3 regions of the Chryseobacterium sp. JV274 genome follow, and region 1 is predicted to be linked to each of the others. Evidence: riboswitches for the same ligand, from Rfam matches in the RefSeq annotation. Region 1 holds a riboswitch; each other region holds the start of a gene.
The links. Region 1 has a riboswitch for S-adenosylmethionine ahead of CHRYMOREF3P_RS12600 (TonB-dependent receptor plug domain-containing protein). Riboswitches for the same ligand answer to the same signal wherever they lie in the genome.
Positions count from the first base shown of each region.

Region 2: it holds a riboswitch for S-adenosylmethionine, as region 1 does, so the genes downstream of both, CHRYMOREF3P_RS15850 (SusC/RagA family TonB-linked outer membrane protein) here and CHRYMOREF3P_RS12600 (TonB-dependent receptor plug domain-containing protein) in region 1, are expected to answer to the same signal.
Region 3: it holds a riboswitch for S-adenosylmethionine, as region 1 does, so the genes downstream of both, CHRYMOREF3P_RS16630 (alpha/beta fold hydrolase) here and CHRYMOREF3P_RS12600 (TonB-dependent receptor plug domain-containing protein) in region 1, are expected to answer to the same signal.

Region 1 is NZ_LR824569.1:2,729,739-2,731,941, forward strand. It holds gene CHRYMOREF3P_RS12600 (TonB-dependent receptor plug domain-containing protein) at 1-1,020, opposite strand, end outside; SAM-I-IV-variant riboswitch at 1,318-1,415, opposite strand; gene CHRYMOREF3P_RS12605 (outer membrane beta-barrel family protein) at 1,534-2,203, shown strand, end outside.
Region 2 is NZ_LR824569.1:3,437,328-3,439,530, forward strand. It holds gene CHRYMOREF3P_RS15840 (hypothetical protein) at 1-330, opposite strand, end outside; gene CHRYMOREF3P_RS15845 (type II 3-dehydroquinate dehydratase) at 402-809, opposite strand; SAM riboswitch class I at 1,055-1,153, shown strand; gene CHRYMOREF3P_RS15850 (SusC/RagA family TonB-linked outer membrane protein) at 1,237-2,203, shown strand, end outside.
Region 3 is NZ_LR824569.1:3,598,152-3,600,354, forward strand. It holds gene CHRYMOREF3P_RS16625 (MGH1-like glycoside hydrolase domain-containing protein) at 1-611, opposite strand, end outside; SAM riboswitch class I at 800-906, shown strand; gene CHRYMOREF3P_RS16630 (alpha/beta fold hydrolase) at 973-1,917, shown strand; gene CHRYMOREF3P_RS16635 (ACT domain-containing protein) at 1,917-2,203, shown strand, end outside.

The DNA.
Region 1 (2,203 bases):
CTTAGACTGTCCTGCTCTCAGACTGAAATCTTTTCTCTCTAATCCTCTGTAATTAAGTTCCTGGGAGGTAAAATCTTTACCTAATAATTTTTGAAGGTCCGAAATACTATTTGCTCCCGAAATCTGAGACTGAAAATCCGGTGCAAAATATCCAACCTTACCTGCATATTGTTTAATTGTATTGATAATCTGCTGAGTATTGGAAGTATTGGTAATATTTTTATACAACCCATCAATATTCACTCCATCCTGTAATGCTCTGTAATTAATGGCATTATAGGCATTGAAAATATCTCCTTCTCTTACTCCGGCTCTGGAATAAGGGTCGCGGTATTGGGCAGAACCTGTAACGTTAAAAAATCCGGTCTGTCCAATTTTAGCTCCATAATTAAGGTCTACAGAAATGGTCTGTCCATCCACTCCTCCGGAGAAATTATTGGCAACAGGTGAAGCATATCCACCTAAAAACACCTGTCCGGAAAGCCCCAATCTTTTTTTCAATCCAAGGTTAACGACTCCAGCAATGGCATCAGAACCATATTGGGCAGAAGCTCCATCTCTTAAAACCTCAATTTTTTCTAAAGCAAAAGCTGGAATAGCATTAAGATCGGTTCCCACAGATCCTCTTCCCGGTGTGAGGGTAACATTAATCAATGAAGACTGGTATCTTCTTTTTCCATTGAGTAAAACTAAAACCTGATCCGGACCTAAACCTCTTAAAAGAGCAGGATCTACAAAGTCAGTTCCATCGTTAACCGTGTGAGAAGTGGATGAAAATGAGGGTACAATATAATTTAAGGCCTGGCTGATACTATTAGTCGGGCTCTGTTTTAAAATTTTTGATATATTAATGATGTCTACCGGAACAGGTGTATCTGTCAATGATCTTCCGGAACCTCTTGATCCAAGGATGACTACATCTTCTATTTTCTTAGATTGTAACGTGTCCGTCTGTGCGTAATAAAATGTAGAAATAAGCGCAATAGAAGGAACAAATATTTTTTTCTTGAAATTATGCATGTTATTTGTTGTTTACTTTTTGTTGTTAAAAATTGTTTTTTGAGCAATACAAATCCCGTATCCCTAAATTTTAAGGTTACATAAATGTTCGAAATGTTTGTATTATTTTTTAGAAATAGAAAAGGCTAGAAGCAACAACACATGCGCATATAGAAATGGCATGAAAACATATGGGAATAATGAAGATTCACTTCATGATCCGAAGAATAAAAGATAACTGATGTAAGGAGATTTCCCTTGTCTTTAAACATTTGAATTTAACTTTAAAACAAAAATTCAAGATGGGATAATGATAGAATGATAAACATTTTTTCCGGAAGATCCGGCTTATCGATTGCAGCACCTTGCTTGTTTTTGCAGGTTGCTATCCCATCTAGAGATTCTTGATAATTACCCGGCAAAGATATAATTATTTCGTAAATAAAAAAATATTTAACCTAAAATTCGATTTTCAACATTTTAGCGTAACAAATTATCTTTTTCAGCGTCTAACCGGATATCAGTAAAAACATTATGAAAAAAACGATTTTCGCGTTATCCTTATTAAGCTCTGTTTTTGTCTTTTCACAGGAAAAAAACAACAAACCTCAGGAAAAGCAGATTGAAGGTGTAGTCATCACCAAAACTAAAAAAGCAGTTGAACAAAAGGCAGACCGTACTATTTTTGACTTTTCCGAGCAACCTCAGCTGAACAACGGAAACGTATTGGAAGGAATAAAAAAGCTTCCTGGACTGGTATCTACCGACATCGCAGGAATGATGTACCAGGGAAAAATGCTGGAAGTATATCTTAACGGAAGACCTCTGAACATCACATCCAATGAATTGAACTCCTTTCTTGAAGGAATGCCTGCCAATTCTGTAGAAAGAATTGAGGTAATCACTCAACCCGGCGCTGAATTTCCGGCTACATCCGGAGGTGCAATCATGAATATCATCACGAACAAAAATGCCAATAAATATTTAACTGCTACGTATTCCGGAAATTATTCTTTCACAAATTATGACAAGTATAGAAGCAGAACGACCAACTCCGTTAATTTAAATGCCAGAAATAAATATTTCGGATGGCAGCTGAATGTTGGTCAAAACTACCGTGAAAGTATGCTGAACGGCCAACAGGATGAGCTTTTAACAAGTCATACCGACAGATACGGACGTGGGTATTTTGCAAAATCAGGAT
Region 2 (2,203 bases), 710 kb from region 1:
AGAAAAGTAAGATTCTTCGTCCAATATCTTATCTAAATACTTTGGAGTAGTGAAAGTCATCCAGTATTTTGCTTTGTTGGAAAAGGTAATAGTTACTTCTATGGCATCAGATTCAATATTTTCTATTGGATCATCTATGTTAATAGAAATTATTTCCGGATCATTGTCTGCACTAAAATAAAATTGTGAATACCATCTCAGTTTTCCTTCGTCATTCCAGATTCTTATATTTTCATCATTTATTTCTTCAACGATATAAGATTTTCTCTTCGTTAATTGCCCGGAATATATGCCAATGCTTTTACAGTAAATCTTATCCTTTATCTTCATAAATTATTCTCTTTTTATACATAATTATCTGTGAGAATCTGTGCTATCTGTGGGAAAATATAGACTGAAAATTACTTCAGGCTCAATAAAGCCAATCTGTACCCATCCATTCCAAAGCCGGATAAAACAGCATCTGTATTCGCTGCCGTTACAGATTTCTGGCGGAATTCTTCTCTTTTGTATATATTGCTGATATGTACTTCTACTTTTGGCTTGCGGATATTCTTTAAACAATCAGCGATAGCATAAGAATAATGGGTAAATGCTCCCGGGTTAATTACCACTGCATCAAAATCATCCTCCTGAAGTCTGTTGATAAGCTCGCCCTCAATATTGGACTGATAATACTGTATTTCATGAGACTGAAACTCGGATTTTAAATTTTCCAAATAACTTTCCATGGAAACATTTCCATAAATTTCCGGTTCCCGCGTGCCCAAAAGATTGAGATTAGGCCCATTTATAATCAAAACTTTCATCCTATAAAATTAAAAAGTTTTTTCAATTAATAATACAAAAATTAAGATGTCCTCAAATATTTGTTCCATTGAATTATTAATAATGATATTTGTCATGTTTGAATAAATGGTAACGGCTACAACTCCTTATTGTAATGAGTTTTATTAAAATTTTATGTTAATTATTAAAAATTTATCATGAAAAATAAATAAGTCTACTTGTTTTGTAGACTAAAAGTTTTTAGCTTTGCAAACATATTTCGATCGGCTTATAAAGAAAGATGGAGGGAACTGACCCCGTGAAGTCTTAACAACCTACCCATTGGGCAAGGTGTTACGTTCAGCCTTTTAAGGAAAAATAAGCATTTGGTTTATCGTATTTATCGATGCCCTTTGCTGACTTTTCTGCAAAGGGCTAAATTTTAATATATGATAAATAAAATTGATTATGACTAGTAAAACTTTATTTAATTCTAAAGCTTGGATACCTCCGGTTGCTGCTTTTTTTCTGGGAATTACCAGTGTAAATGCACAGAATTCCAAGCCGAAAAAAGATAGCCTTCATGAAAAAGAGATTGATGAAGTAGTAGTGGTAGCTTACGGAAAAGCGAAAAGAAACAGCTATACCGGTTCCGTGGCTACAATTTCCAGCGATAAAATCAATAACAGACCTGTAACGAATATTACGAAAGCATTAGAAGGACAGGTTGCAGGGATTCAGACTACCAGTGCATCAGGCCAGCCAGGTGCGGTTTCCACGATCCGAATCAGAGGAATTGGTTCAATAAGCGCTTCCAGCGATCCGTTATATGTAGTGGATGGAATTCCTTTTGATGGAAATCTGAACTCTATCAGTCCCAGCGATATCGAATCTATAAGTGTTCTGAAAGATGCTACAGCAAGTGCTTTGTATGGTTCAAGAGGAGCAAATGGGATTATCATCATTACTACAAAATCAGGTAAGAAAGGGGAAGCGAAAGTTAATTTTAATATCAGTCAGGGATTCTCCGGAAGAGCGGTAAAAGACTATGAGCAGGTAAATACAGATCAGTATTTTCAACTTTACTGGGAAGCATTGAGAAATGGATATCAATCCGGGAAAGTTTCTTCTCAGCAGGCAGCTCAGATGGCAACAGACAACCTTGTTTCTTCATTAGGGATTAATCCATATGGGACAGCTTATCCAAAGCCGGTAGGTACAGATGGAAAACTATTACCTGGCGCATCACCACTTTGGAATGATGACTGGAGAGATATCTTGCAGAGAGTGGCTTCAAGAAATCAGGTGGATCTTGATATCAGCGGAGGAAGTGAGAAAAGTAATTATTTCTTCTCTCTGGGGTATCTGGATGATAAAGGAATGGCAATTGAATCAGGATATAAAAGATATAATACCCGATTGAAAATCAATTCTG
Region 3 (2,203 bases), 870 kb from region 1:
TTCCAGTTGTTTCTGAACCAGATTGTGGGAGCTACCAGAATAGGAGCCTCATGCTGGCTTCGATTACAAACGGTGACTCTGGCTAAGATATCGTTGTGATCGGCTTTACAGTATTCAATGAAAATATCAAAATATTCATCGTTATCAAAAATTCCGGTATCGAAAATCTCATATTCCGGTTCCTTTTTGCTTCGTTTTCCGTTTTCTATAACAAGATCATCGTAAGGAAATTCATTAATCGGATATTTATACACCATTTTCATATAGCTGTGGGTAGGCGTATTGTCCAGGTAATAAAAGATTTCTTTGATGTCTTCACCATGATTTCCCTGAGGGTTACTCAATCCGAAGAATCGTTCTTTTACCATTTTATCTTTCTTGTTCCAGAATGAAAAAGCAAAACAGAAAAGTTGCTTTACATCAGAAATTCCGGCGATGCCTTCTTCTCCCCAGCGGTAAGCATAGCTTTCAGCATTATTATGATTGGTAAAATCCCAGGCATTCCCGTTTGAGCTGTAATCTTCACGTACATTTCCCCACTGTCGGTTGCTTACATAAGGTCCCCAGTTTTTCCATTTAGTATCTTGTAATCTTTCTTTTTCGGCGGTCATATCTCATCATTTTTCCATACGAAGTTAGTTTTTTTGAAAAATAATTCCAATTTTTTTCATCTGAACAATTATTAATATAGTTTTGAAATACTTGTATTTAAGGGCTTTTTTAAATATTAAAATATTTTTTTTTTGAAATTAAAAGAAAAGAACTACCTTTGCATCATTCGTTCATTCAAATATTGAAAATGTTATCAAGAAAGGTTGAGGGATTAGACCCTATGAAACCTTAGCAACCCTTTGCGCAAGCAAAGAAGGTGCTACGTTCTACCAAAGTATTTTGGACAGATAACTTACTGAAGTTCTTTTCAGCCATTTCCTGTGGCATTTTCAATTGTATTTGTATTAAAATATAATAGAATTGAAAACAGAATTAAACTATATAAATCTTTCGTATCAAACCAATTCCCAAAAGGAATACCATATCCCGTTAAGCTATCAGCTTTTTGGGAAAGATCTGTTTACAGCACCCATTGTTTTAATCAATCATGCACTTACCGGAAACTCAGATGTATCCGGAGAAAAAGGTTGGTGGAAACAATTGGTAGGAGAAAATCAGATTGTTGATACCAATCAATATACAGTTCTGTGTTTCAATATACCCGGAAACGGTTATGACAATTTTTTAATTGAAGACTATGAAGATTTCACGCCTTCAGATATCGCTGCGATATTTCTAAAAGGGCTTGAAGCTTTACATATCAAAAATCTATACGCCATTATTGGGGGCTCTCTGGGAGGAGGAATTGCCTGGGAAATGCTTGCCAAGCAGCCGGATCTTGCAGAAATATTTATTCCTATTGCCTGTGATTACAGAACACACGACTGGCTTCATGCACAATGTCTGGTTCAGAAATTTTTATTGAATGATAAAGAAGAACCATTACAGAAAGCAAGAATTCATGCCATGCTGTGTTATAGAACACCACAGTCGCTCAATGACAGATTTCAAAACCAATATAACCAGGACAAACAATGTCTGGAATCAGAAGACTGGTTGGTTTATCATGGTAATGCACTAAACGAAAGATTTAGTTTAAAAGCGTACAAACTGATGAATCATCTCTTAATGAATATTAATGCTGATGAACCATCACTGGATAAAATACAGGCACGAATGCACATGATCTCCGTAGATACAGACTTATTCTTTCCTGCTTCTGAAATCCGAATGTGTTTTGAAAACTTAAAAGAGAAAAATAAGAATGTTTCTTATCACGAGATCCAATCTATACACGGGCATGATGCCTTCTTAATGGAATATCAACAATTAAATAATATCATTAAAAACATTTTACAGAAGTAATGAAAAATGCTAACGAAATAAAATTTTTGAAGAACAGATCAATCATCAAATTTGAAGGAGAAGATTTCCTGGGAGAAATCGGGATTGACGGACGAATTTTTAAAGCGCTTACCTTAGCGCGTATCAGTGTAGGAGTAATTTCCCAACAGGCCATAGAAAACGGAATTTCTATCTTGGTTCAGGAAATTGATGCAGAAAAAGCAGTTGCTTGTCTTATTGATGAGTTTGAAGCAGAAAGAAAATCTGGAAAAGTTTCTCAGATCTATAGTATCAATAATGTTTCTGT